Regions from separate parts of the Nostoc sp. DedQUE08 genome, predicted to be linked through region 1. Evidence: predicted binding sites of a transcription regulator. Region 1 holds the regulator's gene; each other region holds the start of a gene.
What was found. Region 1 encodes NtcA, which controls nitrogen genes in cyanobacteria. Its sites were predicted from a motif close to TNTGTANNNNNNNNTACANA; they were not measured.

Region 2: a site for NtcA is predicted at 5,618-5,637, ahead of RMY64_RS02485 (Glu/Leu/Phe/Val dehydrogenase). Genes of this name have one in related genera too.
Region 3: a site for NtcA is predicted at 5,141-5,160, ahead of rpe (ribulose-phosphate 3-epimerase). Genes of this name have one in related genera too.
Region 4: a site for NtcA is predicted at 6,285-6,304, ahead of glnA (type I glutamate--ammonia ligase). Genes of this name have one in related genera too.

What each region holds. Positions count from the first base shown of each region.
Region 1 covers NZ_JAVRCD010000015.1:134,625-142,469, reverse strand. Annotated here, with positions in the region: gene RMY64_RS13000 (ABC transporter ATP-binding protein) at 1-436, opposite strand, end outside; gene RMY64_RS12995 (hypothetical protein) at 528-776, opposite strand; gene hisB (imidazoleglycerol-phosphate dehydratase HisB) at 927-1,568, opposite strand; gene fabI (enoyl-ACP reductase FabI) at 1,650-2,426, opposite strand; gene ntcA (global nitrogen regulator NtcA) at 2,806-3,477, shown strand; gene RMY64_RS12975 (DUF3084 domain-containing protein) at 3,646-5,136, shown strand; gene RMY64_RS12970 (resolvase) at 5,260-5,712, shown strand; gene RMY64_RS12965 (DUF3146 family protein) at 5,792-6,055, opposite strand; gene RMY64_RS12960 (heavy-metal-associated domain-containing protein) at 6,956-7,156, shown strand; gene RMY64_RS12955 (aldo/keto reductase) at 7,744-7,845, shown strand, end outside.
Region 2 covers NZ_JAVRCD010000002.1:270,259-278,103, forward strand. Annotated here, with positions in the region: gene psbC (photosystem II reaction center protein CP43) at 1-814, opposite strand, end outside; gene psbD (photosystem II D2 protein (photosystem q(a) protein)) at 798-1,853, opposite strand; gene RMY64_RS02470 (photosystem I assembly protein Ycf4) at 2,772-3,341, shown strand; gene RMY64_RS02475 (peptidylprolyl isomerase) at 3,463-4,263, shown strand; gene RMY64_RS02480 (beta-ketoacyl-ACP synthase) at 4,352-5,494, shown strand; gene RMY64_RS02485 (Glu/Leu/Phe/Val dehydrogenase) at 5,722-7,011, shown strand; gene RMY64_RS02490 (Gfo/Idh/MocA family oxidoreductase) at 7,149-7,845, opposite strand, start outside.
Region 3 covers NZ_JAVRCD010000092.1:8,253-16,097, reverse strand. Annotated here, with positions in the region: gene RMY64_RS34535 (GH116 family glycosyl hydrolase) at 1-1,248, shown strand, start outside; gene RMY64_RS36965 (hypothetical protein) at 1,789-1,911, shown strand; gene RMY64_RS34530 (HetP family heterocyst commitment protein) at 3,062-3,532, shown strand; gene rpe (ribulose-phosphate 3-epimerase) at 4,407-5,114, opposite strand; gene RMY64_RS34520 (S8 family serine peptidase) at 5,353-6,948, shown strand; gene RMY64_RS34515 (serpin family protein) at 7,347-7,845, shown strand, end outside.
Region 4 covers NZ_JAVRCD010000018.1:123,161-131,005, forward strand. Annotated here, with positions in the region: gene RMY64_RS14670 (EAL domain-containing protein) at 1-615, opposite strand, end outside; gene RMY64_RS14675 (GTP-binding protein) at 1,482-2,837, shown strand; gene RMY64_RS14680 (Calvin cycle protein CP12) at 3,169-3,426, shown strand; gene RMY64_RS14685 (TlyA family RNA methyltransferase) at 3,569-4,387, opposite strand; gene RMY64_RS14690 (DUF29 family protein) at 4,388-4,822, opposite strand; gene RMY64_RS14695 (XisI protein) at 4,962-5,297, opposite strand; gene RMY64_RS36830 (hypothetical protein) at 5,285-5,410, opposite strand; gene apcB (allophycocyanin subunit beta) at 5,561-6,070, opposite strand; gene glnA (type I glutamate--ammonia ligase) at 6,427-7,845, shown strand, end outside.

The DNA of each region.
Region 1 (7,845 bases):
AACCGACTAATTCCAATAGTTGGGGAATGCGCTGGCGTTGGACACTTTGGGGAATTTGGAATAACCCAGCAGCAAGCTGTAAAAACTCCCAACCAGTGAGATAGTCATACAAATAGGGATTTTCTGGCAGATAGCCAATATGTTGCTTAACACTGCGATCGCCTATTGGCTTATCCAATAATAATCCCCGTCCAGAGGTAGGATGAATAATTCCCAGCAATAATTTTAAAAGGGTGGTTTTACCAGCGCCATTAGGCCCCAACAACCCAAAGGTTTCGCCTTTGTAAACCGTTAAAGAACAGTTTTTGAGAGATACGACTTTTTGATTTAGCCAAAAACCAGTGCGATAGACTTTTCGCAACTCAGAAGTTAGGACTACTGGCGGAGTGTCTGTCGTATTAAGTTGAGAATTAGGGTCATCTGCAACAGACTTCATCTCGGTTAAATCGCTATTTATCAGCTTGGTATTAATTAAAAATTACCCGGTAGGCTGATAATAACCATCACAAACGAGTGTGTCAATTAGCTCAAACTGGTGAGTGGGGATTGGGAAGACAAGGGTAGATTTTTCCCAATGCCCAATACAACTCTTGAAGAGGCTGCGCCCGAAGCGTAGCTATGCCGCAGGCTTTACGACTACGCGGTAGTTGAGCGCAGTCGAAACTCAGTACAAGTGCCCAATGCCCAATGCCGCATGGCACGCTTGTTAACGGCAAACCTATTATTCGTAAGGCTTTTGGGTGTGGGGTGTGGGGTGTAGTGAGCAAGAAGTTCATTGATGTTCGCACGAGGATTGTACTTTTCTTACTTTTTCCCTACACCCTACACCCTACCCCCAACACCCAGCCCTAGCAGGGGTTTTATCTTTTCTTAGTGCCATTCGCCCAATGCTCAATGCCTAATCCCAATATTCAATTTGACTCCTGTCATAGAACTCCCTTAGAACTGGGAATAAAGCCAGCACGTCGGGGGTCAATTTCTACCGCCTGCCGTGTTGCTCTTGCAAAGGCTTTAAATGTCGCTTCAATAATGTGATGGGAATTAATACCATCCAGTTGCCGAATGTGCAGTGTCATTTGGCTATGGTTCACCAAAGCCACAAAAAATTCTCGCACCAGTTGGGTGTCATATGTTCCTACCCTCTGAGTAGGAATTTGCAAGCCGTAGCTGAGGTGAGGCCGTCCAGAAAAGTCTAGCGCTACCTGAACTAAGGCTTCATCCAGTGGTGCAAGAAAATTACCAAAGCGGACAATGCCTTTTCTGTCGCCTAGTGCTTGGTTGAAAGCTTGCCCTAAAGTAATGCCTACATCTTCGTTGGTGTGATGGTCATCAATTTCCCAGTCTCCCTTGGCTTGGACATCTATATCAATCAGCCCGTGGGAGGCAATTTGATGCAACATATGATCCAAAAACGGAATGCCTGTTCCTGCTGTGCAAGTTCCTCTACCATCCAGGTTGATGGTAACTTGCACATCAGTTTCACCAGTAGTGCGGTGAACAGTGGCAATCCGAGAAGTTTCAGTTAGGCGATCGTAGTTTGAATTAACTTGGCGATTGGTTGTTTGCATGGGGAGTGAAAAGAGTTAGGAGTTAGAAGTTAGGAGTTAAAAATTCATAACTCATAACTCCTAACTCCTAACTTTATCGCGTCACATTCCCATAATTTCATATCCTGCATCTACATATAGAATTTGTCCGGTAATCCCACTGGACAAATCACTACACAAGAAAGCCGCAGCGTTGCCTACTTCTAGCTGAGTGACGGTGCGTCGTAGGGGAGCTACTTCTTCTACATGATGAATCATATCCAAAATTCCACCCACTGCTGAAGATGCCAATGTACGGATGGGGCCTGCGGAGATGGCATTCACGCGGATATTTTGCGGCCCTAGTTCAGCAGCCAGGTAACGCACACTCATTTCTAAACCCGCTTTAGCAATTCCCATAACGTTGTAGTTGGGGATTGCCCTAACACCACCTAAATATGTCAGGGTGACGATACTACCTCCCTCTGTCATCAAAGGTTTCGCTGCACCACTTAATTGCACTAGTGAGTAAGTACTAATTTCTAAGGCGGTGTTGAAGCCAGAACGAGAGGTTTGGCTAAAATCTCCACTTAAATCGTCTTTGCTGGCAAAAGCCAGACAATGGATGAGGATATCTAGCTTTCCCCACTGTTCGCGAATTGTCTCAAAGGTAGATTTAATTTGGTCTTCATCTTGGACATTACAGGGAAGAAATAAGCTGGGGTTAAGAGGTTCTACCAACTCCGCGACTTTTTTCTCCATCTTGCCGCGTTCATCCGGCAGGTAAGTAATACCCAGGTTTGCTCCAGCTTTGTGCAGTTGTTGGGCGATGCCCCAAGCGATCGAGCGGTTATTGGCAATACCTGTAACAAGGGCATTTTTTCCAGTCAGATTTAGCATATAAATTGTTAATGCGATCGATCATTAGGAGCATACTAGAATCTGAGGCACGTTTTGTCTTTGTTTTATACAGGCTTGACAAAAATGAATATTGCTAAGGGTGTTTGCTGTGACAAAAACCTTGATTTTTTATAAAGATATTCTCAAGATATCTTTATTTGTTCTTCAAAAAACCTTTTGAATATAGCTATTGGAAGTACTTATCAACAATTAGTAGCTGAAAGGATCAACAATTATGTATCATTATAAACAAAGAGTTATGAAGAGATTAGTTGGAGTATAGGAAAGTACAGAAAGGTTGACGGTGCTTTATTCATTTTTCGGGTGTATTCTTAGGTAATCAGTTTTTGTTTTTCCGGCATTGGGTAGGGGAAGGGAGATGATCGTGACACAAGATAAAGCCCTAGCAAATGTTTTTCGTCAGATGGCGACCGGGGCGTTTCCGCCAGTTGTGGAAACGTTTGAACGCAATAAAACGATCTTTTTTCCTGGCGATCCTGCCGAACGAGTTTATTTTCTTTTGAAAGGTGCTGTTAAACTTTCCAGGGTGTACGAGGCAGGAGAGGAAATAACGGTAGCGTTGCTGCGGGAAAATAGTGTTTTTGGTGTATTGTCATTGCTGACAGGAAATAAGTCGGATCGGTTTTACCATGCGGTTGCATTTACGCCTGCGGAATTACTGTCAGCACCAATTGAACAAGTGGAACAAGCACTCAAGGAAAATCCAGAATTATCAATGTTAATGCTGCGAGGTCTGTCTTCGCGCATTTTACAAACAGAGATGATGATTGAAACTCTTGCTCACCGAGATATGGGTTCTAGGTTGGTGAGTTTTTTGTTAATTCTTTGTCGGGATTTTGGCGTTCCTTGTGCAGATGGGATCACAATTGATTTGAAATTATCTCATCAAGCGATCGCAGAGGCAATTGGTTCAACTCGTGTTACCGTTACTAGGCTACTGGGAGATTTGCGTGAGAAAAAAATGATTTCTATCCACAAAAAGAAGATTACTGTGCATAAACCTGTTACCTTAAGTAGACAGTTCACATAAAAACAATTGGAGAAAGGGGAATCGGCGCGTGTTCTATTTTGAAAAATGACACTAATAGCTAGAGGTAAATCTAAAATTGAATAATTTCAGCTATTGCCAATTTCCACTTCTTTCCAGACAATGCTTAAAAGTAGTAGGCTGTATCAGGAAGGATTTCGGTAGCTAAAGATGACCACCGGATACATCCTCATCGCAGCAATTTTGATTCTGGGAGGCGTAATTGCCACCGTGGGCGATCGCATCGGCACACGAGTTGGCAAAGCCCGCCTCTCACTTTTTAAGCTTCGTCCAAAAAACACCGCCGTACTAGTAACAATTTTTACTGGTGGTTTGATTTCAGCATCCACTTTAGGGATTTTATTCGCTGCCGACGAAGGTTTGCGAAAAGGAGTCTTTGAGTTAGAAGATATTCAAACAGACCTCAGACAGAAGCGAGAACAGCTAAAAACCGCAGAAACGCAGAAAAGTCAGGTAGAAAGCGAGCTAAACCAAGCAAGAATTGCTCAAGCAAAGGCACAACAAGACTTGCAGGCAATTAATCAATCCTTGCAGGCGGCAAATGCTAAACAGAGGGAAACGCAAGCCCAGCTGAACCGTACCATTAGTCAACAAGCTCAAACTCAAACTCAACTCCAACGCACTCAAGGCCAGCTAGGACAAGTTGTAACTCAGTACCAAAAAGCCATAGCTGAGTTGCAAAGCGTTTCCAATCAGAGAAAACAGCTACAGGCGGCAGTTGAACTCTTGAAGACAGAACGTCAAAGACTATATGCAGAAGCGAAAACAGCCATTGACGAAGCCAAAACAGCAATTGAAAAACGCGATCGCGAACTTGCTAACCGTCAAGAAGCGATAGAAGCGCGCGATCAAAAAATTGCTCAACTGGATCAACTGATTCAAAAGCGTAACGTAGAAGTTGCAGCACGAGAGCAAGTGATTACCAAACGGGAATCGCGCCTCAAAGAATTGGAAGCACAACAGGAGGAACTAGAACAGGAAGTTGCCAGACTGGAAAAATATTATCAGTCCTACCGCGACCTGCGTTTGGGTAAGCTGGCCTTAGTTCGCGGTCAAGTTCTGTCCGCTGCTGTAATTCGTGTTACTCAACCTGCCGCTGCTCGTCAAGCAGTGGTACAACTTTTACAAGAAGCCAATCGCAACGCCAACCTCGAATTAAGCGAACCTGGTGCAAATTCGGCAAACTTAGAACTGCTGCGCGTGACCCAGGATAGGGTCGATCAATTAAGCAAGCAAATTGGCGATGGTAAAGAATACGTCGTGCGAATTTTTTCTGCTGGTAATTACGTCAGGGGAGAAAAGCAGATCGAATTTTTTGCGGATACAGCCCAGAATCAACTGGTTTTTTCGGGAGGCACGGTGTTAGCCACGACTACTGCTGATTCCCAAACCATGACATCTTATCAGTTACAGCAGCGGCTAGAAATACTGATTTCTGCTTCCCAATTTCGTGCCCGTAATGCCGGAATTGTCGAAAATGTGCAAGTAGAGGGGACTTTTCTGCGCTTTGTCAGCCAATTAAGACAGTATAATCAACTTTTGGAGATCAAAGCGATCGCAGCAGAGGATACTTATACAGCCGGGCCATTGAGAGTAAAATTGGTAGCAATAGTTAACGGAAAAATTATTTTTAGTACTTAAAAAATTATTTGCACACTGTTATTAGTAAGATTTAAACATATTGAGCAGCAGTCAAAATAATTGCTGTAGCTGCATTTTTTATTTAGCAGATACTATGCGAACATTTTTAATTTTTAATTAATTATGAATTTCCGTGAATTTTCACCAACACAACCAGTCATCTTGGGGTTCGATCCAGGTCGAGATAAGTGTGGTTTAGGGGTGATGGGACTGGATCGGCAACTGTATTATCATCAAGTCGTGTTAGCAAAAGAGGCGATCGCTAGCATTGAGACACTGCGCCAAAGGTTTCCGATCTCTTTGATGGTCATGGGCGACCAAACTACAGCCAAACAGTGGAGACAGAGATTATATCAAGAATTGACAGAACCGTTGAGTATTATTTTAGTAGATGAGCGCTACACAACCTTAGAAGCACGCGATCGCTATTGGCAAATGTTCCCGCCCAAAGGGCTAATCAAGCTATTGCCACAGGGTCTACGACAGCCTCCAAGACCCATAGATGACATTGTTGCCATCCTTTTAATCGAAAGATACTTAAATCGCCTCACTGAATCAGCAACCAGCCAATTTTAGATTTTAGACTTCGGCGTGAGCGCTCAGTCGAATACTTTTTTCTTCAATCCAGAATCCAAAATTGAATAACTCCAAACTTTTAAAGTTCCGCCCGAATCGTAAAAGCATAGTCTCCTCCAGGCTCTAGCTGGTAATCTTGTTGCTCTAAGAATCGACCCAGAGGTTCTTTGATTAAGGCGCGACCTTGGGAAGGCTTGACGGCAAGTTCTCCCCGACGAAAATGCCACTGGAAATGCCACTCAAACTCACCCGCACTCACTTCACCCTCAAGGAAGCCGTGTTGCCAGGATTGGCGGGTAATTCTGACATGGGCAATGGTTTCTGGCAGACGTTTTGCACTCACAATGCTTTATGTCAAGTGTGGAATAACAGCCGATGATCTAGGCTACTTATTTTATTTACCAAACATATCTCAATTAGACAAACTGACAAAGTGGGTATTTGTAGTTAACTAGGTTGTGTTTATGAGTAAGATGACTTCAGCATCCTGGAGTTGCGCCACCGATAGCGTAAGCAAATTAGGCGTAGCCTCTCCTAGAGAAGCGTTAGCGAGTTTTACTTCGAGGGTCATAGTTCGTCATAGATATTGGAAAATAAATCAAACGAGAAATGCTAATTTTTTCGTTGCTTCTAGCGATCGCATTTCAACTACTGGTACATTTCAGGAATCGTTCCCACTCGCAATGTGAAGCAGTCTCTAGCGTAAATACCCAAATTAAGCAGTGTCTAACACTCGTATCATAATTATGTCGCTGAAAGTTTTTGTTGGGAACCCACAATATATTTATGCCGCAAGATAGCTGTTTTTTGAATCTATATGTACTTCAAATGTTGGGCAAAAGTATCTGAAGCATACAATAAATTAAAAACTACAGATAAAAAGATTTTGTGAATTACGCATAGACTCTTATACGATTGGGTAGTCTTACTAAAATAACTATCTCTAACACCAATGCCTAAAAAAGTAGGGAGAATGTCTTGTGGAGTCCTCATCACAAACTAAAAAAGGCTTTTTAAAAGTTAGTGGTTTCTAAGTGGATTTTCATAAATAACTTTATATATTTTAGCATTTCATTTAGTTTGACTGCTTCAATAGTTTGTCAAAAACGATTTAGGTAGAACTATTAGTTATTACTATTTATGTGATGCTCAATTCCCTAACTCAAGTAAGATGTGCCCTCACTCTCAAAATAGATATTATATTTATTAAATGTAAATTTCAGTTTACGTAATGAGGTAAGTAATGGCAATTAAATTGAAAGTTCCCGATATTAAAGGTGATGAGTGCGCTAAGAAAATAACTAAATCTATTCTGACTATGGAATCTGATGCCAAAGTAGATGTGAACGTTGATACTAAAACCGTAACTGTAGATGCTGCGGCTTCTGAAGAATCAATTAAACAGATGGTTCAATCTGCTGGTTATACTATAGAGGGCTATTAATTAAATTTCTAAATTTCCTAATAAATTTAGAGGAAATAATTTAGCCAGCACAATTACTTAATGATATTTACGTCCGTTTGACGGGCGTAAATGTTAATATATTACTTTACTCGATCGCAACTATTCCTACTCTGATAGCATGGCAAACGGCTATAAATATTGGTAAGTATCAATAATAATTAATTTCACTAAGAGGATGTTTGAAAAGTCATGATTGATGTATTAAATATTTTTTACCCCACCCTAACCCTCCCCTTGTAAAGGGGAGGGAACTGGATTTTTGGTTTACCCCCAATGTATCGGGGGATTAAGGGGGGTAATTTTAATCACAGCCAACCACTTTTCAAACAACCTCTAAGACCCAATCAAAGATGACTTTTAGAAAATGAAATTAAAAATTTCATGTCAATCATCTTTATTAAGTATAAGTTAGAGTAAATCGTCGTTTATCTGTCAAATAATGTGGTATGTCACACATAGCAGAAAGAAGAATTACATTCACTTATCCTCAAGTCTAAGTACTAGGGAGGATTTCTGATGAATAACTAACTGATAGATAATTGGGGCAGAAAGCTATAGCTAAAAGCATGGAAACCAAACAGCTAGGAAAAACTGGTATCTTTGTAAGTGCGATTGGTTTGGGTGGTATGCCGATGTCAATTGCTAATCGTCCTCCTGAATCGGAATCA
Region 2 (7,845 bases), on a different contig from region 1:
TCAGAGAAAGAGCGCCCAAGCTGTAGGAGAGGTAAGCCTCACCAGACCAGATGGATGCACGACGCGACCAAGCAAAAGGCTTGGTAAGAATGTGGAAAATACCACCAGAAATTAAGATAAAGGCAACCCAGATGTGACCACCGACCACATCTTCTAAGTTATTGACGCTGACAATCCAGCCTTCGCCGCCAAAGGGAGACTTGATTACATAGCCGAAGATAACTGCTGGGTTCAATGTCGGATTGGTAATAATCCGAACATCACCACCACCTGGTGCCCAGGTATCATACAACCCACCAAAGAACATTGCCTTTAACACTAAAAGCAATGCACCGAATCCCAAAATAATCAAATGGAATCCGATGATGTTGGTCATCTTGTTCTTGTCTTTCCAGTCGTAACCAAAGAAAGAAGAATATTCTTCTAAGGTTTCTGGACCGCGAACGGCATGATAGATACCGCCAAAGCCAAGGACGGCTGAGGAAATTAGGTGGAGTACACCGACAACAAAGTAGGGGAAAGTATCGATAACTTCACCACCAGCACCAACACCCCAGCCCTGAGTGGCGAGGTGAGGTAACAGGATCAAGCCCTGCTCGTACATGGGCTTTTCAGGAATGAAGTGAGCGACTTCAAACAAAGTCATCGCTCCAGCCCAAAATACAATCAAACCAGAATGGGCAACGTGAGCACCCAGTAGTTTGCCAGATAGATTGATTAAACGCGCGTTACCAGACCACCAGGCAAACCCGGTGGATTCTTGGTCGCGTCCAGCGCCGCCTAAGATATTTGGTCTATTAGAGAGCGTTACCACGTGGTAATACCTCCTCAGGGAATACAAATTGTTCGTGGGGTTGATCTTGAGGAGCCATCCAAGCGCGGATACCCTCGTTGAGCAAAATGTTTTTGGTATAGAAGGTTTCAAACTCCGGGTCTTCCGCCGCCCGTAATTCTTGGGAGACGAAATCGTAAGCCCGCAGGTTGAGTGCTAAACCGACGATGCCGACGGCACTCATCCACAAGCCTGTAACTGGCACGAACAACATAAAGAAGTGCAACCAGCGCTTGTTAGAGAAAGCAATCCCGAAAATCTGTGACCAGAAACGGTTTGCTGTCACCATTGAGTAGGTTTCTTCCGACTGGGTTGGATTGAAGGCGCGGAAGGTGTTAGCACCATCACCGTCTTCAAACAAGGTATTTTCGACTGTGGCACCGTGAATGGCGCACAGTAGCGCACCACCCAATACACCCGCAACACCCATCATGTGGAAGGGGTTGAGTGTCCAGTTGTGGAACCCTTGCAGGAATAGTAGGAACCGGAAAATTGCAGCCACCCCAAAGCTGGGTGCAAAGAACCAGCTAGATTGTCCCAAGGGGTACATCAGAAATACGCTGACGAATACTGCAATCGGAGCTGAGAAAGCCAGAGCGTTGTAAGGACGTATTCCTACTAAACGGGCAATTTCAAATTGCCGCAACATGAAGCCGATCAAACCGAAGGCTCCGTGTAGGGCAACGAATGGCCACAACCCACCCAGTTGGAACCAACGGGTGAGGTCGCCTTGGGCTTCTGGACCCCACAACAGCAGTAGGGAATGTCCCATGCTGTCGGCGGGGGTGGATACTGCTACTGTTAGGAAATTACAGCCTTCTAAGTAGGAAGAGGCTAATCCGTGGGTGTACCAAGAGGTGACGAAGGTGGTGCCGGTCAGCCAACCGCCTAGTGCTAGGAAGGCGCAGGGGAATAATAGTATCCCTGACCAACCTACGAATACGAAGCGATCGCGCTTGAGCCAGTCGTCTAGAACGTCAAACCACCCTCTACTGGGGGCGCGTCCAACTGCGATGGTCATCGGACTTAAATCCTCTTTTTTTACTAAAATTGCAACGTTTCTAAGGTAGTACGGAAAGCCAATGTAACCGACTGCCGTGAGAAATTAACGTTTTTTTTGACAATCTCAACTGCTTTTAAGTAACTGAGATTCTGAGAGCTTACTGACTAGTTAAGTCATTATTTCTCAGGGTTATGACATTACACGTACCATCGGCTAGTAATCTAGCTTGTGGTAACTTAATGATTCTTAACTTATCACACTACTCAGGGTTTTTGCCTGATACGCAAAAGGAAATGAGCTATGAAACACGAACCTTATAAATAATATGAATATCAGAAATTTTACAATTTGACACAACTTTTCTCAGAAATCTAAAAAAATTTAATGTAGATGGAGGTAGGTAGATCGCTCATTTCAAGAGGTCAAAAAGAGGCAGGGAGAGGGTGGCAGGGAATAAGGGGGGCTGAAGGACAGGGAGAAAGAATTTTGATCGGCCATTGAGTAAAAAAATAGTACAACACTCCCTAAAAAATTATATCGGTAGCAGGAACATAGAAGGGCGCAGTTGAGTTTTTGTCAACGATGTTTGGTAAAATGCGGATAGTCACTTCGCTGCCACGGTCGTTGATACACCTCTGGAAAACCTATGTGAAACGTTAGACAAGGAGAAAGGAAGTTGGCATATCTTGACTAATACAAATAGCCTAAGTGGTTTGTCCCGTAGTACAAGTAAGCCGGCATTATCCGGGACAGTAAAATTTGTAAGGTACAAAGTGAAAAATTTATAGTCTGCGGCAGGGTTCCCGTGGACTTAAAACATAGCTCTCCGTGCCTCCTAAGCAATAGCCGGATTGGCAAAGGAACCCACCACTCTATGCAAGAGCATTCAGTGTGCGAGTATGTGACAGCGAGTATCTCACAGGCAATGGTAGTTCAATGACGACATCAACAACGATTAACAAAGGCGATCGCCTCCTGCACCAAAATGTTCTCGGTTCTCGTCGGTTCAGTAACTACTGGTGGGCAACTATCGTTACCTTGGGAGCAAGCGGCTTTCTATTGGCTGGAATATCCAGTTATTTAAAAGTTAATTTACTCATAGTTTCCGATCCCACTCAACTGGTATTTGTCCCCCAAGGATTAGTAATGGGGTTATATGGTACCGCTGGCTTGCTATTAGCTACATACCTGTGGTTAGTGATTTTATTGGATGTTGGAGGCGGTTACAACGAATTCGATCGGGAAACTGGCGCAATCAAAATCTTCCGCTGGGGGTTTCCTGGTAAAAACCGCCGAATCCAGATTGATAGCCGCATAGAAGATGTCCAATCTGTATTAATAGACATAAAAGAAGGTCTTAACCCCCGTCGCGCCCTCTATCTACGCATTAAAGGACGGCGAGATATACCCTTAACACGGGTTGGACAACCGGTATCTTTAACAGAGTTGGAAACAGAAGGCGCAAAGTTAGCCCGCTTTTTGGGAGTATCACTAGAAGGACTTTAAGAAATTAGGGTAGAGGGTAGAGGTAACAGGGTACAGATTATTCCCTATTACCTGTCGCCTCTCCCCTAATCCCAATGCTCCTCAAAACGATAAGATACTTTGGTTAAATCGGTAACAGGCAATGCGGTTAAAAATTTCACAATTTTTGCTTTCTCTTGTGATTATCAGTGCCTTGATGTTGGGAGGATGTTCAACACAGCAAGTCGCTTCTAATAGCTCTTCTCCAAACTCGACTGCTACCTCGGCTACAACCGAGGCAAGCACCAAGACAACTACTGAAGCAACATCTGTATCTCAAACTATTAGTGAGAGTATTCCTGGAATAACAGATTTACCAAGACTAGAAGGCAAGGCTACTGTGGTAATCACGGTTAAAGGTTCGCCGATTACTATCGAAGTAGATGGCACTGATGCCCCTATTACAGCCGGCAACTTTGTAGATTTAGTGCAAAAGGGTGTGTACGATGGTTTAGCTTTCCATCGAGTTGTACGCGAACCCCAACCCTTTGTAGTTCAAGGGGGCGATCCCAAAAGCAAAGACCCGAAAGTTCCAGCAGATCAACTAGGAACTGGTAGCTATATTGACCCAAAAACGGGAAATGCTCGTTATATACCTTTAGAAGTTAAGCCAAAAGGTTCAGATACTCCGATTTACAATAAACCATTTGATGCTACTGCTCAACCCGTCGTATTGCCCCATAAACAGGGTGCAGTAGCAATGGCGCGATCGCAATCACCAGATTCAGCTTCTGCCCAGTTTTACTTTGCTTTAGCGGATCTAGCTTTTTTAGATGGTAACTACGCCGTGTTTGGCAATGTCACTCAAGGCTTTAATGTAGTAAACAAAATTCAGCAAGGCGATCGCATTGACTCTGCTAAAGTCACTCAAGGTGCTGAAAACTTAAAAACGCCTGGACAGTAGGAGAAAGAGGCAGGGGAGCAGGGGAGCAGGGGGGCAAGGGAAAAACTCTTAACTCTTAACTCCTCACTTTTAACTCCTAACTCCTAAATTGGTCAAAATTGTTGTTACTGGTATTGGTTTAGTTTCTGCCTTGGGTGGAAGCTTAGAAGATAGCTGGCGAAATTTAATCGCTGGTAAATCTGGAATTCGGTTACATCAACCATTTCCAGAACTTACGCCACTTCCTCTAGGTTTGATTAATCAACAACCATCTGAGTTGACAAGGTTAACTCGGATGGTTGTTGCTTCTGCTTTACAAGATTCTGGGTTAGTTACACCTTTAGCTGATTGTGCTGTAGTCATTGGATCGAGTCGCTCTTATCAAGCGTCTTGGGAAATGCTGGCGCGGCAAATGTATAACGCGAATCATTTCCCGATTTCCTCTTTTGGAAATTGGCTAGATACATTACCTCATTTAAATGCGATCGCAGCAGCGCGACAAATTGGTGCATCTGGTATAGTTTTGGCACCAATGACAGCTTGTGCTACTGGAATTTGGTCTATTGCCCAAGCAGCTATGCTTATCCAAACTGGGCAATGTCAACAAGCGATCGCAGGTGCAGTGGAAGCACCGATTACACCTTTAACTTTAGCTGGGTTTCAGCAGATGGGTGCTTTGGCAAAAACTGGGGCTTATCCCTTTGATTTGCACAGAGAAGGCTTAGTCTTGGGCGAAGGCGCAGCTGTGTTTGTCTTAGAATCAGCAGAGTTTGCCAAGCAGCGTCAAGCAAAAGTGTATGGTGAAATTCTCGGTTTCGGCTTAACCAACGACGCATATCATAGTAATTCACCAGAACCCGAAGGGAAAAGTGCGATCGCTGCTATCAAACAATGTCTAGAACGTAGTTGTCTATTACCAGGCGATATCGATTACATTCATGCTCATGGTACAGCTACCCAGCTAAATGACCAGATGGAGAGCATGGTAATCCAATGTTTGTTTCCCCAAGGCGTGGCGGTTAGTTCCACCAAGGGAAGCACAGGTCATACACTAGGCGCATCTGGAGCTTTAGGTGTAGCTTTTTCTCTCATGGCGCTAAAGCATCAAATATTACCGCCTTGTTTAGGATTGCAGCAGCCAGAATTTGATTTAGATATTGTTACAGCCGCACGTCTAAGTAAAATTCGACAGGTATTATGTTTGAGTTTTGGCTTTGGGGGACAGAATGCCGCGATCGCATTAGCCAAGTGAAAACTTGTGGATTTAACTATCTGACCAACATAATATATTAATTTTTATTAAGACTTACACAGTGCGCGCCTTTAAAAAAGGTGATTTTTGAATATTTTTATATATCAGAATATAAAATATAAAACTGTAACAAAAACTACAAAATATTTGTTTTCCCTAAAAAAAAGGATAAGCTTAAGTACAGATGATATCCGGTTCGTAAAGATACCGTGATTAGGAGAAAATTTATGATTTCAAAATCTTCGTTGCTGTCAGAACCTGCTTCTCCAGCGCATATATGCCCCTTTGACCAAGCCTGTAGTTACCTAGAAGCGGCAGCTAAAGAATTAAATTTAAATCAGGGTTTGCTAGAAATTCTCAGCCACCCGCGTAAGGTTGTCACAGTTTCCATTCCCGTGAAGCTAGATGATGGGGAAATCCAAGTTCTCGCGGGACATCGGGTACAGCACTCTGATGTTTTAGGCCCCTACAAGGGCGGAATTCGTTACCATCCGGCTGTGACACTGCGGGAAGTATCTGCTTTAGCAATGCTGATGACCTGGAAATGTGCCTTATTAGGTATTCCTTACGGTGGTGGAAAGGGTGGCATTGCTATAGATCCCAAACGCTACAGTGTTGGCGAATTAGAGCGAATCAGCCGCCGTTATATCAGCGAGTTGATTAAAGATATTGGGCCTTCCGTAGATATTCCTGCGCCAGATATGGGTACTTCTGCCCGTGAGATGGCTTGGATGATGGATACTTACTCGGTAAATGTTGGTCATGCTGTACCAGGAGTTGTAACTGGAAAACCCCTTTCGATTGGTGGTTCTCTGGGACGAGAAATGGCAACCGGACGTGGCACGATGATTATTGTCCGTGAGGCGCTAGCAGATCGAGGTAAATCCTTAGCAGGAGTGCGGGTAGCTATTCAGGGTTTCGGTAACGTCGGCTGTGCCGCAGCAGAATTACTATATGAAGCAGGCGCGAAAATTATCGCCGTTTCAACTGGTGCTGGGGGAATATTCTCTGAAGCTGGTCTTGATATTCCCAAATTAAAAGTCTACGCTGCTGAAAATCGCAAGAGTATTGTGGGTTTCCCGCAATCTGTACCAATTAGCAATGCAGATTTATTAACTTTACCCTGTGATGTCTTAATACCAGCAGCTTTGGAGAACCAAATCACTGAAGAAAATGTCAATCAGGTGCAGGCGCAAATTGTCGCAGAAGCAGCTAACGGCCCGGTTACTCTTGAGGCTAACTTGGCCTTAGAGGCGCGGGGTGTGACAGTGTTACCAGATATTTTGGCGAATGCTGGCGGTGTAGTAGTCAGTTATTTAGAGTGGGTACAGGGTCTTTCTTACGTATTTTGGGATGAGGAGCGCGTCAACCGCGAAATGGAACATTTGATGGTGCAAGCCTATCGCAAGGTGATTCATCAGTCGGAGGTACGGCAAATTTCTTTAAGATTAGCAGCTTACACGCTGGGGGTAGGTAGAGTGGCTCAGGCGTTGACTGACAGAGGTCTTTATCCTTAATATTTGGGTATAGACAGCAGTTTTTAATTGAATAGATAACATATAAGGGCACAACTATAATATTGTGCCCTTATATGTTATGAATAGCCGATGTTTTTGTTAAGCGATCGCTACAACATAACTAGTGGTCTATCGCATTATGACTCGCCAGAAGGTGCAGCAGCGTGGATTAAGTCTGGCTTCTCGTCATTAGGAGGACGCTCAATAGTTTGATCCGATGTGGGATGTTGATGGCGATTGCTAGTTTGGATCTGCACAGGTTTACCCGTCTCAATTGACTGGTAAAGTGCTTGAATAATCGAAACATCAATCAACCCTTCCGTACCTGATGGTTCTGGATCTTTATCTTCGAGAATACAATCAGAGAAGTAGGTAAATTCAGCTGCTAATTGGTCGCGATCCTCAAAGGTACGCTCTTGAGTTTCACCATTAATTGTTAAGTAATGCTTGATTTCGCCCTGCCAAGGATATGCAGGTTCTACTCGTAAATCGCCTTGAGTCCCTACAATCTGATAGGTTGAAACACTTGCTCCTCCAAAGCTACAGGTAAATGTTGCCAAACGCTCATTTGGGAAGCGCAAGATAACGCTAGCCATTTCTTCCACTTCGCTGAAGCGTTGTTCTCCGTTATTGGCAGCTACAGCCAATACTTCAATTGGTTCATCTTGAAAGAGGTAACGTGCAGCATTAATGCAGTAGATGCCAATATCATAGAGCGTGCCACCACCTGTAACATCTCGTAAACGAATATTGCCTTCTTCTACTTGCTGAGTAAAAACTGAGTTGAAAATTCGTGGTTCACCAATTTGCTTTGTACGCAAAATTTCAACTGCT
Region 3 (7,845 bases), on a different contig from region 1:
GATTTACCCAACTGGTTTAAAATGGCTCTATTTAATGAGCTTTACGATCTTACTAGCGGCGGTACTCTCTGGAGTGCGGCATCAGAACTTAACCCCATCGGTCAGTTTGCAGTGCTGGAGTGCCTAGATTACCGTTGGTATGAAAGTCTAGATGTGCGATTGTATGGCTCTTTTGCGCTGCTGATGCTGTTTCCAGAATTAGAAAAGTCGGTGATTCGGGCATTTGCACGAGCGATTCCTCAAGGTGATAATACTCCCCGAATCATTGGCTATTATATGACAATTAAGGCTGAAAGCCCGATTGCAGTTCGCAAAGTTGCAGGTGCAACACCCCACGATTTAGGCGCACCGAACGAACACGTTTGGGAGAAAACCAACTACACCAGCTATCAAGATTGTAATTTATGGAAAGATTTAGGTAGTGATTTCGTTTTGCAAGTATACCGTGATTTTCTGCTCACGGGTGCTGACGATGTGGAATTCCTAGCAGATTGCTGGAATGCGATCGTTCAAACCCTCGACTACCTGAAAACTTTTGACCTCGATGGGGATGGGATTCCGGAAAATTCTGGCGCACCCGATCAAACTTTTGATGATTGGCGATTACAAGGTGTTAGCGCCTATTGTGGTGGGTTGTGGTTGGCGGCGTTAGAAGCTGCGATCGCAATTAGCGATATTTTATTAACTTACCAGACAGATAACACAACAGAGTTGGCAGCGCAAAAATCCACTTATGAAACTTGGTTACAACAATCTCTTCCTATTTACCAAGAAAAACTCTGGAATGGGGAATATTACCGACTTGATAGTAAAAGTGGTTCCGATGTGGTAATGGCAGATCAATTGTGCGGACAATTCTACGCCCGACTGCTGGACTTACCTGATATTGTACCGAGCGATCGCGCCCTCTCTGCCCTGAAAACAGTTTATGACGCTTGCTTTTTGAAATTTTGTAATGGTGAGTTTGGTGCTGCTAATGGTGTTCGTCGTGATGGTTCACCAGAAAATCCCAAAGCTACTCATCCCTTAGAAGTTTGGACGGGGATAAACTTTGGGCTAGCGGCTTTTCTCGTGCAGATGGGAATGAAGGATGAAGCGTTGAGGTTGACGCAAGCTGTGGTGCAGCAAATTTATGAAAATGGTCTGCAATTTCGCACGCCAGAAGCTATCACCGCAACTGGTACTTTTCGCGCTAGCACTTACCTGCGGCCAATGGCGATTTGGGGAATTTACTTAGTTATTAATTGATTGACTATCAAAGTGGTTCTCGTTTTGACGCAACACACGTAGATGTCATGGGTGTCAACTTAAGCTGAAATCTTCTGACTGTATAAGTTTTGCCCTCACCCCAGCCCCTCGCTCATATTGGGAAAGAGGAGAGCAAATTCTCCAGTTCCCCTTCTCCCATATTGGGAGAAGGGGTTAGGGGATGAGGGCAAGCAACCCTAAAACCCTTACTCTTAAATAACTTCTACCTTAAGTTGACACCTATGACAGATGTACCTCCCTGCCAAATTGAACCTGCCTTCATCTGGAAAAGCAAAATTTAGATTTGCGATTTTATTTTCTGAGTGTTTCCGGAAGCGAAGGAAAATTTCAGTAATGGTAAGAGTTGAAGCATTGAGAATTTAAGACTACTGTTTCAAAATATGCAAATATTACTAGCTTTAGCTATAAATATTGCTGATAGTTCCCAGACTACGTTCACAATCAAAAGCTAGGTTATGACGTGCCTATTACCTTACTCAACAGCAAAGTTCATCAGATTGTGGTGCTCCGTGTTTGGCAATGATTAGCCAACACTGGTACATACGCTTAAACCCCTACAGTCTGCGCAACTTAACGCCAGAAAATCTTACAGGTGTATTTCACCAGCCTTTATTAGAAGCAGCCCAAACTTGCAGAATGTGAAGCGTTATCAGTGAGGACTAGTTTTAACTAAGGTGGACTCATACTATAACCCGTGGATAGCTCATTGTCAAGTAATTCATTGTGTAGTTGTCTGGAGAGATAAAGGCGATCGCATATTGATTTTTGATCTTAATACCACCATTTAGCCCACTTGCCACTACATTTGTAATTTCAATTTTATAAATCTGTTAAATATTCATATCATATAGAAATTTCTGCTGAATCAACTTAATAATATTCTGTGTTAATTAGCTTTATATCTATTTTTAAATTCTCTAATCTTGTACAGACTTAGGCTGCAACACTTTTCGAGTAAATTTATCCATTTACGGATCTTTTTTTTGACTCAACTAAGGCTCGTTATCACTATTTATTTATATTATCCTTAACCAGTAATTTTCTTTTACGACTGGTCTATTTTATAATAATTTACTGCTCGTTATGAAATATTTACGAGTAGGTGACAGCGATTATATTTATATACGCTAAAGCTGTAGTCTTTGCAAGCCAATAAAGACAAGTCTAATAAGTATCATTGTCTAATCGAACTTATTGTAAAAATAAGCTCAATCTTATTGTTATGAAAGGGTTTATTCTCTTTCGGATAATATTTTTACAAGTTGTTTTCCATTCTATTTAATGGTATTGTTTTTTAGTTACTCGACAATAATAAAGGTTTTAAAATGATATCGGGTGAGGGGTAAGACCCCCTCAAGAATTAGCAAAAGAGGACAAAACTAAAAGCTGCACAACACACAAGTAAGTATAGTAATATATTCAGTAAATTTGACCTATAAAGATACTAGATTAGTATATGACAGCAACGAAAAAAATAGTATAAATACGAATGGTGTTGTTAACGCTCAAAGATAAATATATTTTCTCTATTAGTCTAAAAGAATATGCAAACTTCCCGGAAATTGCCTAATCCAACAGTAGTAAGAAATATAAGCGTGTGAACCAAGAAAATTTATTTACTTATGGATTTATCATCCCTTGTAAACATCAAACACCGCTCCACTGCTGATAATTTGCCACAAGCAATTCAAGATTTGCAAAAAGGCTAGTGCAGTTTGTACACCTCAATTGAAACATCAACAATCGCAGAGAAGAAAATAGTTTACTTCACCCAAAATAACTAAAAACTATGATGAATCAAGACATTGCTGGTATTAGTAGTAACTTAGATAAGACAGTGAAAGCTCAACAATTTGACAAAGTAGTTGAAGCAATTCTTGCTGGAAAGTATTCCTGGGCATGTGTTTTAATGCTGCGATTTGGTGGTTATAATCCTTTGCATTACATTCCATATCGCACCTACAATCGATTGCTCAAAGAGAACTCTCAAGCCGATAGGACAAAACAACAGCAAAATGAAAATCTAAAAATGCTGAAACACGCTCATAATTCCCAGTCTGATAATAATGCTTCATCAAGCTGTTTAAGCAAAATTAAAGACGTAGCTTATCTAGAAGTAGTTAGAAAGCAAAAAGCAGAAATCCGTGCTGGTAGTTTAGACCAGAGATTGACACACCAAATTAACGAACATCAATCAAGCAAATCGCCATTAAAACCAGAAAATGTTCAAGACATTTCCTTGAAATCCTGTGGATTCAATTAAAAAGTATTTGGAATCAATAGATTCTGCTCTAAAGTTGATTGATTATCTGAAAGCCTGTTATGCTAATTTAAAATTTATAGCATGACAGGTTTTCTCTAGCAGTAATTAATTTGATAATTGTTTGTAAAAATCTGCCAAAATGGCAACTATATACTAATGATATTGATAAACTAATACCAACTACAATTTAAACCAAAACAGAGGTGATTTGGCAAGCAAGTTAATTTAAAAAATAAAATCAACGATTAGTTCTAACTATGAAATAAATCAAACTGATTACAAAAGTAATCAGCATTTCATGGAGTAAATAACTCCTAAACCAAGACCAATAATCTAACCGTTGCTACTGGTGGTTCTTTTTCTGAGGAAGTCTGAGCAAAGAGAATTTGGGGAGGTGGATTCCCCCAATCCAAATTTTACACAACTTTCACTGACTGCAGACGGTGCGAGTAATGCTGATAAAACTTTCTATCCTGTGGTTGGTGTTGCTTTAGTTAATAAAGCAAACGCTTAACATCAATTCCAGGAACGGAAATAGAAAAGTTACGATGAAATTGTTGTCCTTGGCTGATAGAACTAGTAGCTTATACGCTTCTCTTTCGGCTATTGTAATCCTAGTCCTCCCAACCGGGATTATCTTTAGTTTCTAAACTTTCAATTTATATAACACTACTGGAAGTTCAAAACTTGAATAGCTTCCAGTTTTTTATCTGTATATAAAAAGAAATAAGATAGGCAAATTGCCCACCTTATTTTTTGTGAAGACTAGACATCTGGTGAAATTCATCTAGAATCCTTGTAGAGACCTAGCACAGCTACGTCTCTACATTCTTTTTGACTTCCATATTTAATAATTGGTTAATTCAAAAAGGAATTAAACCTTAGCTAATTCGGGAGTAGGACTCTTGCTGTTGCGAATTGCTGTAATAGCCTCAGCATAATCTTTAGCATTAAACACAGCTGAACCAGCGACGATCGCATTGGCTCCCGCTTCCAAAACTTGCCAGGTATTATTTGCCTTCAGCCCCCCATCCACTTCAATCCAGGGGTCAAGACCGCGCTCATCACACATTTGGCGTAGCTTGCGGATTTTGGGTAACACACCAGGGATAAAGCTTTGACCACCAAAACCAGGGTTGACGCTCATAATTAGTACTAAATCGCACAATTCTAGAACATATTCAATTAGCTCTAGAGGGCTACCAGGATTAAGTACAACACCAGCTTTTTTACCAAGCTCTTTAATTTGCCCCAAGGTGCGGTGCAGATGTGGAGAAGCATTATGCTCGCAGTGTACGGAGATAATATCGGCACCCGCTTTAGCAAATCCTTCTACATACTTTTCTGGCTCCACAATCATCAAATGGACATCCAGAGGCTTAGTTGTAACCGGACGAATCGCCTCCACAATCAGAGGGCCTATCGTAATATTAGGTACAAAACGACCGTCCATTACATCAACATGAATCCAATCTGCTCCGGCTGCGTCTACGGCGCGAATTTCGTCACCCAGACGGCTAAAATCGGCTGATAGGATAGATGGAGAAATTACAATGGGCTTTTGAGATAGGTTTTGGGTCATGGCTAGTGGGTTTTTAAGCGTCCTCGTCTGTAAGCATTGTAACAAAGCATTGAGCAAGACTCATAAGTTTGATCCCGGTCTTTTTGAGGAGTGGGGAGGTAGGGGAGCAGAGGGGCAGGGGGGCAGGGGAGTAATGAGTAATGAGTAATGAGTAATGAGTTGGAGCAGGGGAAGAAGAATTATTGACAAATGACAAATGACCAATGACAAATGACCAATGACAAATGACAAATAACAAATGACTAAAAAACTAACCTGGATAATTTGGGGATTAACTGCTTCTTGTCTGAGTGCGCCGGTAATTGCTTCGGCTTTAGAGTCTGCTTTGGGAACTAACGGTATTGATGCTTTGAAGCTACACCAAGCTCCTTATAATTTAATCGGTCGCAAAATTGCTATTGGTCAAGTGGAAATTGGTCGGCCGGGAATGTTTGGGTGGGATAAGGCGGTGTCTAAAAATCGTGCCATATCTTTAGCAGCGGTTTTCTTACGCAATGGCCCAGCTAAGTCTAATACTGGTGTTGATCCCCATGCCTACAATGTCGCTGGTGTGATGGTGAGTCAAGACAAAGCTTTGCCAGGAGTTGCGCCGGGAGCGCGATTGTATTCATCAGCAGTGGGTTCCACTAAAAACATGGGTCAGCCAGAAGAGTGTTTATCGGCACAGCACATAGCGCTGCAAAATGGTGGCGATGTCCGTGCGATTAACTTTAGCTTTGGGGAACCTCTAAGCCGCGATCCTCGACCGGAAGCTACTTTAGACGGCAATGCTTTATTAACTTTATGTGTTGACTGGTCTAGTCGCGCTCATGATGTTTTGTATGCGATCGCAGGCAACCAGGGCAAAGGCGGCATTCCTATTCCTACAGATAATTTTAATGCAATCAACGTGGCTTTTTCATCCCGCCGAGGGGGAGTTTTTAACAAAGTAGACGTGGCTAATCTGGCGGGTGTTAACCAAGGGGTGAATCAAAGACTAGCTGGAAAGGAATTTGACCTTGATGGGCGTCGCGCTATCAGTTTAGTTGCTCCTGGTAATAATATTCCTTTGCTCAATCCAGATGGCAAATTGAACAAGGTTACAGGTACTAGTTTTGCCGCGCCTCAAGTTACAGCTACCGTTGCTCTGTTGCAGGAACTTGCAGACCGACAGATGCGGACAAAACAACCCCACTGGAGCATTGATTCTCGGCGTCATCAAGTGATGAAAGCTGTATTGCTGAATTCAGCAGACAAACTTCTAGATAGCGGCGATGGCTTAAGGTTGGGAATGACTCGGACGCTAATTGATAAGCAAAATCAAAACTGGCTAGATTCTGATGCTTATAAAGATCCAAAGATTCCCTTGGATGCCCAAATGGGAGCGGGTCATTTGAATGTATTTCGCGCTTATCAGCAATTTAGTGCTGGTCAATGGCAAGCATCAGCTGCGGTACCGGCTATTGGTTGGGATTATCGCACAGTTGATGTTGGAGCATCTGTTGACTATATATTAGCAAAACCGTTAAAGCAGGGAAGTTTTGTTGCTGTCACCCTGAGTTGGGATCGATTGGTAGAACTCAATGATAAAAATAAAAACCAGCAATATGATGTAGGCGAAAATTTTCGCGATCGCGGCTTAAATAATCTCGACCTATACTTAGTAAAAGCTGATGCTCAAAATTCTGATGCTGGTGCTGTTTGCTCCTCAATCAGCCAAATTGATAGTGTAGAACATATTTTCTGCCCCGTTACTGCTACTGGCAATTACAAAATCCGCGTCCAATTTCGTCAAAAGCTCAATGAAGCGACTCAACCCTACAGTTTAGCTTGGTGGAGTGTACCTATTAATTGAAAGAAGTTAGCACAAATATCTGTGTAAAATTACAGCGTTTTTCTCGTTCCTATACAGAGCATGGGAACGAGATTTCGTGCCTCTGAGAAATGTTATTCGATCTATAAAAACCTCACAGAAGTGGTTATTTTTGATCGCGTAGCTTACAATACGTTTATACGTAAAGATAAAAATTCTTTAAGAAAAAAGTTTTTTATAAGTCGTCTGTATAGCCGTCTCAATCAAGAATTAGCAACTCCACAAGTTGTGTTTAATTACTCTAAGCTACTAATTTGCTGTTACGAAAACTGTAACAGTCCCATTTTTCTATTGGAGTAAATGCAATAGTTAATCATTGACACAGCATCTGCGTCAACTCTAAGCACAAATCGGGAATCTTTGGCAAGTGAGGTAGCAGAATGAATCGCCATAAATTGAGTGATGCGAAAGAAAATTTCCTGCAAAGACGTTACGGTGTTAGTCTAGGCAGACGTTATGCTCTGGCAGCTGCAAGCGTTGTTCTATTCAGTGTATTAGGGTGTTCTCAAGTCGATAGTAATAAAAGTGCCATTGCCCAATCTAGTTTACCTCAGCCAGAAACTCCATTGCAAAAAAAAACAGCCAACACTGATACAAAAATTGTTGAGTCTAGCAACAAGTTTGGCTTCAAACTATTTTCAGAAGTTCTGAAAAACGATCGGGGTGAGAAAAATATTTTTATCTCACCTTCGAGTGTTGCGATCGCTCTTGCTATGACTTATAACGGCGCTAGCGGCTCGACTCAACAAGCAATGGCAAAAACCCTAGAATTACAGGGAATGAATCTACCAGAAATCAACTCTTCTTACACGGCGGTATTAAAACAGCTTTTAGACAATTCGGATACGAAAGTGCAATTGAAAATTGCTAACTCTCTTT
Region 4 (7,845 bases), on a different contig from region 1:
TCCAACTTCCCTAAGATTGGGAAACTTGATCGCTGCGGCTGGATTGAGATACGTAATTCTTCCCTCGAAATCCATTTCAATAATTGAATTGGGGATGAGTTCAGGGAAGGATGCTAGGCGAGCTAGAGCAGACTCACTAGCTGCTTCAAAGCTGGGATCGATGGCTAAGGTTTGAAAAGGATTGGCAGGACTGGCTTGCTCTGATAAAAAACCAGATAAGTCTTCAACATCAAAAGATTCAGAAAATGCTTGTTCGGAAATGTTGGAAATAGCATAATATTTAGCCTGAGCTTTATTACTGCCAAAAGCGATGATATCTCCATGCCTAAGATTATGAGAAAAGCATTTAGTGCCATTTACAAATAACCCATTAGTGCTTCCTTTCCCCTTATAGTTACCATCAATAATCTGAAAGCCGTATTGGTCAGTTTCTGGAACAGTGACTCGCAATAAAATTGCATGTTGCATTGATACCGAGCGGGAAGCCAAGACAATAGTGTTTGCAGGATGCCGCCCCAGAGAATAAGTAGTCTCTCGTAAAGGGACAGTTCGCCGCCCTTCTAGGTCTTGGATGACCAACAGATGGCGTATTTTTTCCCGCTCATTTCCTTGCATGGCTGTTCCTCAAATTTCTCATATAATTAATATTTATGTCTTAGTCTGAAAAAGACTGCTCCTATAAGTCCAGAATTTCAGGCTGCACTTATGGGAAAACTTGCTCAATCAAAGTTCTCACCATCTGCGTAGGCGAGCATTTACCGCAGGCATCGCAAAATTGGTATGAGGGTGTAAACGAGCCTTTACATTCATGATTGACCGCACTCAGCCCTAACGGAATTTAGCACTCTTCTTTTTATAGAATGAGTTGGCTAATTGTTCAATCAGTTTTTGTAGTAGAAATTATAGTTTTTTCTCTACTCATAGATAAGTTATAAACTTTGTTCCTTCGTCTATATCATCTAACCTTGTCTTTCTTAGGATACCCAGATTAACAATTCAAAATTAAAATTTCTAAATTGTACCCTTATAGGGAAGCAAGCTAGGCGTAACGTGATGTTGCGGCAGCCTCTTGTAGAAAAGAGAGTTACATAATAAAATTTCAAAGCCGACTAAAACTGAATAAAGTCGGAGCCAATGCGCCTTTGATCTCAGTGTAGATTTTGGCGTTAGTCTTTCTTTGCAGCTATCCATTAGTCACATATTTCTTAAGATTTATAAAATACTTAATCTCCGACCTCATAAAGTTAGAGACTTTTTATGTCCTATATATAGATTATTAGTCCAAGAACTTAGGGATATAAAATAGAGAAGTATGTTTAACTTTTCCTTCCCCTGATAATGGGGTTGAAAAAGTGAGCATTGATTAAGTATGGTTAATGAGTACGAATTCATACCTATTATTCACAATCGAATGCTGAAAGTAAGTGTTTTGAGCATTGGATGAGCATTTTAGAGAGAGTGAAGGCTGAAGCGTTGATATTATGTCGGTTTATCGTAATCTGCAAGAAACTCACTTAAATCGTGCCCGCGCCAGTCTCAGACAAGGGCTTTCTTGGTATGGATATCTTCGCAAGTCAGGACAGTTATCATCTAACCCAGAATTAGCAGGTTTGATGAAACCAGAATTAGAAGCTTTGAGAGCCACACTCAACAAGCTAGATTCAAACGTCATTAGAATTGCTGTCTTTGGTTTAGTGAGTCGGGGAAAGTCAGCAGTTTTAAATGCCTTGTTGGGAGACAAGATTTTGCAAACTGGGCCTCTGAATGGTGTCACCCAATGGCCCCGTTCCGTGCGGTGGCAGCCCAGCGATAAGGTACTAGTAGAGTTAATTGATACCCCTGGATTAGATGAAATTGAGGGGGAGTCACGGGCGGATATGGCACGAGAAGTAGTACATCAAGCGGATTTGATTTTGTTTGTCGTGTCTGGTGATATCACACGCACTGAATATCAAGCGCTGCTGCAATTAAGGCGATCGCAAAAACCCCTGATTTTAGTGTTTAACAAAATAGACCTTTACCCAGATACAGACAAAGGAGCAATTTACCAAAATTTGCAACAACTGGGTGCTGGACATCCTCAAGCAAAACCTCTACTACCTGATGAAATTGTCATGGTGGCGGCAGAACCAGCGCCAATAGAAGTGCGGGTAGAATGGCCTGATGGGCATGTCACTTATGAATGGGAGACACCACCACCGCAAGTAGACGAACTCAAAGAGATAATTCTGAATATTCTGAATCGGGAAGGGCGATCGCTTCTGGCTTTAAATGCACTGATCCAAGCACGGGATGCAGAAGCCGCGATCGCTCAAAAAACCATCGATTTACGCGAAAAGGAAGCTGAAGAAATTATTTGGCAATTTACCAAATACAAAGCTTTGGCAGTAATGCTCAATCCCATCGCCTTCTTAGATATCCTTGGCGGAACTGTTGCTGATTTAGCTTTAATTCGCGCTCTCGCTAGATTGTATGGTTTGCCGATGACTAGCTATGAAGCCGGGAAAATTTTAAAAACGATTTTATTTAGTTCTGGCGGCTTGCTACTTGGAGAACTAGGTAGTAGTTTTCTTTTGGGTTTAGGTAAGAGTACTGCCGCAATCACTAGTGGTGACAATCCCAGCAATATTACTGCTTTTGCTGGCAGTGCGATCGCTCAAGCTGGTATCGCCGGTTATGGCGCATACTCCGTTGGCAAAGCTGCCCAAGTCTATCTCGAAAAAGGCTGCACTTGGGGACAATTAGGCGCTAGCAGCGTCATTCAAGAAATTCTCTCTCAAGTTGACCAAAATACAATTCTGTATCGTTTGCGACAAGAATTAAACATAAAGTATTGAGAATAATTAAAAACTGCTATCTTTTTGTTACCGTTTATAAGCGTTTATCAACTTCTATCAAAGTCTTCTGACAATTAACCGACATTCTCAATTTGGGATGCAAGATTGAGAACATGACCACCTCTGCTTGCGATCGCAACTAGTAGAATTCCCATACCTTTTTGAATTTAAAGATGACAAGAGGGTAATCCCACTCAATTTTGCGAAAAAGATGGCGGTGTTTACCACTACTTATTGTGGGAAGCCTATCTAAACTAGAAATGTGAGCTGACTGAGGTCATTAAAAGCTCGCAGTTAATAACTCTGTCTGTAAATTAAAGGTGAAAGTATCATGACAACTACCCTAAAAATTGAAATTGCTGGGGCGGCAACTCTTGAAGAAGCCATTACTAATGCCATTACTGAAGCTCGGACAACTTGCGATCTAGATGGCAGCAATTCTGCTGGTTGTGCTGTAGCGTGGGACATTGTAGAAGAATTGCAGGCTGAAAAATCTCACCAACATCAAGCAAAATCCAAAAAAACCTCTTTGGAAAATTACTGCGATCGCCATCCAGATTCCGTAGAATGTCTAATCTACGACCTTTAATAAGAAAGAATTCAGGAGTCAGGAATCAGAATTCAGTAAGAATTGGAGTTCGAGTGCAGACTTCGGCGTGAGCGCTCAGTCGAACGCGGAACATGTGGGTTTAAGTCCCCGACTAATTGATTTCTGAATTCTGCATTCTTATTTAACTCTTGCGTAAATCAGTTGTTGCTGATTGCGTTATTCGCTTAATTGCTTCTAAATCAAGTGGTGGTGTTTCACTTTCCATTGCCAACCACAAAAGATATTCGATATTCCCAGCAGGGCCAACGATCGGCGACCAAGTTAAGCCTTTGTATTTCCATCCTAATTCGTGGGCAGCTTGCAAAACCTGGAAAATGGCATCAGCTTGGTCGTTTGGATCGCGTACAACACCTTTTTTACCCACACGGGATCTGCCGACTTCAAACTGTGGCTTGACTAACAATACAGCTTCTCGGTTAGCTTGAGTTAGTTGCCACAAAGCAGGCAGAATCTTAGTTAAAGAAATAAACGATACATCAACCACCGCCAAATCAGGAATCGGGTCATTTTCACCATATAACTCATCTGGTCGTAGTTGCCGTAAATTGGTGCGTTCCCGTAAAATCACCCGCGAATCATTTCGCAACCGCCAGTCAACTTGTCCGTAACCAACATCAATACCGTAAACTTGTTTTGCTCCAGCTTGCAAGAGACAATCAGTAAAACCACCAGTAGAAATCCCACCATCTAAACAAATGCGCTCTACTACGGGAATGGCAAATACTGATAAAGCTTTGGAGAGTTTTTCACCGCCTCTAGAAACAAAAGGCGATCGCTCTTTAATATTTATTTGAGCTGCAATATCAACTTCTGTTCCAGGTTTATCAACTAACTGTTGATTAACAGTAACTTCCCCCGCCTGAATTAGTCGTTGTGCTAAGGCGCGAGAAGAACATAAATTTAGCTCTACTAATAGTGTATCGAGTCGCTGTTTAGCCAATTAATTAGACTCTCCTGGTAAGATTAAAGCCAAAGCACGATTGATAATTTCTTCTTGGTTAACCAGCTTTTCTAATTCTTGGGCTTCATAACGACCTTCTTCTACTTCTAAGGAAGCCTCATCGATGGCATTTAAATAGGCTTCTGCTAAGATTTCTAACAATTCCTCTGGCGCGAGATAATAGCCTCCAGCTTTACGCCGCTTATTTTCCCGCTGAATTTCCAGAACCGAATTCCGAATTGAGACTTCCCAAGAGCGAGCCGTGCGATTTTCAGCTTGTTGTTTAATTAAATACAACAGCAAAATCACTGCATAGCTACGAATCGTCTTGATGATGTCATTTCGGCTCATTTCTGTTAATTCTTCAACTATAATCAATGCTCCTTGAACATCGCCTTTAACAAGCAAGTCTTTTAGAGTTAATAATTCTTCCATCATCAGTGCCTCAAACATCGGCAACTTCTATTGTGGCTTATAGAGGTTCTAGTTCAGATAACAGAAGCTAATGCGTTTCATCTATGAGCGATCGCTACTTAAATGTATTATTCTTTGCAAATACACAATATTCAGATAATTAAGATACAGCAAAATCGGTGTATTGCCGTAGTTCAGCAGGATGGAAACCCAAGACAATATCTTCGCGCAAAATACCCGCTTCTAATAATGCCTCTGCAACTGGCTGAGAAGTACCATCATATTGAATCCACACTTTATCATTAATAATATCTATATGTACCACCGAACCATGTACGCGGCGCACTCCATCCCAGCCAATGTGTAACACTTCGTAGTCGTTTCGCTCCGAGTCAATGACTGCTTCTGTGTCTATTTGACCGTTAGCAGGCTTGTGACTAGCATAGTCAAATATCAACTGACGAATAATTTCACGATACCGAGCTAGCTTATCCATCTGATAATCCTTTCTAGTTGCTCGTCAAAGACAATTAGGTTTATTCTTATACTATTAAGAATTAGCTGACCAAAGCGTTCGGAAAATATACCTTCGTAAACCCGCTTGGGAATTGCTGGTTATGATTTTGCCCTTTGCAGGCAAAATCTTGAATAAAGCCCTTCTCAACGTCTAGAGTTCACAAAAAAGCGATCGCTCCATTAAACCAAAGTGCGATCGCTATTTAAGTTTATGTCGGGGCAGACACCTTGCCCACCTAAAATCTAAATATCTATCTCGCTCAACTCACGTGTAATGTGATCGAATGGTTCATCTACAAAAGCACTATTAACCACACCTGCTGCTGCTACTTGCTCCTTAATTAGCTCCTTGAGAATCTGGATACCGCGAACTGTAGGCCCAATAGGTACTCCTAAAGAATTGTAAGTTTCCCGCAGCCCTTGCAGCACTCGTTCATCCAACACATTGGTGTTCCCAGCAACCAGCGCATAAGTGGCGTAGCGCAGATAGTAGTCCATATCGCGCAGACAAGCTGCATAACGACGAGTTGTATAAGCATTTCCACCAGGGCGAATCAATTCTGGCAGTTCTTCAAATAACTGTAAACCAGCTTGCTTCACAAGTCCAGCCGCATTAGAATTGATTGCCGCCGCCGCTTGTACTCTTGCTGTACCACTATCAAAGTAAGACTTTAGGCTATCGATCGCATTCCGGTCAAAATAACGACCAGCTAAGTCATAATTCTTAATTAAACTTGTTACTGCATCGCGCATTCCTTCTTCTCCCAATCATTGCTATTTATGGTTTGATATTTATTTGGCTGCACTTATGCACCAGTAAATTTTTGTGCTATTAAAAATAGATTCGGCACAAAAACAATCTATCCACTACATAAGGATTTTATGTCAAAGTTGACCCTATATGATGAACTTTCCAGTTTTGTACAGATGATCGCCGAAAGGTTAATATAACCTGATAATCCAGATATCTGTAGCACAAGCTACAAAATCAGCTAATGTCTAGTATTTAAGATATTTCTGGTGTGTCACGGCCTGATTGAGATCGGTAGGGTTAGGATGCAATGTAAGATTTTGGTTTACTTTAGGAAATTGGTAGAGAAGGAGTAACAATGACAACACCACAAGAAGTCTTGGAATTGATCCGAGACCAACAAATTCAGCTGATCGATCTCAAATTCATCGATACAGTAGGGACTTGGCAGCACCTCACACTGTACCAAAACCAAATCGATGAGACTGCATTCACTGATGGCGTTCCGTTTGACGGTTCCAGCATCCGGGGTTGGAAAGCGATCAACGAATCGGACATGACGATGGTACTCGACCCCAACACTGCTTGGATCGACCCCTTCATGGAAGTGCCAACGCTAAGTATAATTTGTAGTATTAAAGAACCCCGCACGGGTGAATGGTACAACCGTTGCCCACGCGTTATTGCCCAAAAAGCAGTAGATTACCTAGTTTCTACTGGTCTTGGTGACACAGCCTTTTTTGGCCCTGAAGCTGAGTTTTTCATCTTTGACAGTGCTAGATTTGCCCAAACCGCCAACGAAGGCTACTACTTCTTAGAGTCCGAAGAAGGTGCTTGGAATTCCGGTAAAGCTGGTACAGATAACAAACCCAACTTGGGTTACAAACCACGCTTCAAAGAAGGTTACTTCCCAGTTTCACCGACGGATTCTTTCCAAGATATCCGTACAGAGATGCTGTTGACGATGGCACAATTAGGTGTACCCATTGAAAAGCATCACCACGAAGTTGCTACTGGTGGTCAGTGCGAACTAGGTTTCCGTTTTGGTAAGTTGATCGAAGCGGCTGACTGGTTGATGATTTACAAATATGTCATCAAGAACGTTGCCAAGAAATACGGCAAAACCGTTACCTTTATGCCAAAACCAATTTTTGGCGATAACGGTTCGGGAATGCACTGTCACCAGTCCATTTGGAAAGACGGCCAACCTCTGTTTGCAGGTGATAAGTATGCTGGTTTGAGCGATATGGGGTTGTACTACATTGGTGGTCTTCTCAAACACGCCCCAGCGCTGTTGGCAATCACCAACCCTAGCACCAACTCATACAAGCGCCTAGTACCTGGTTATGAAGCTCCTGTGAACTTGGCTTACTCCCAAGGGAACCGTTCTGCTTCTATCCGTATTCCTTTATCTGGTACTAACCCCAAAGCCAAACGTTTGGAATTCCGTTGTCCAGATGCTACTTCTAACCCCTATTTGGCATTTGCTGCAATGCTTTGTGCTGGTCTCGATGGCATCAAGAACAAAATCCATCCTGGTGAACCCTTAGATAAGAATATCTATGAACTCTCTCCAGAAGAACTGGCAAAGGTTCCTTCAACTCCAGGTTCTTTAGAGTTGGCTCTGCAAGCACTAGAAAAAGATCACGCCTTTTTGACCGAATCAGGCGTCTTCACGGAAGACTTTATCGAAAATTGGATTGACTACAAACTAGGTAACGAAGTCAAACAGTTGCAGCTGCGTCCTCATCCTTACGAGTTTTACCTCTATTACGAT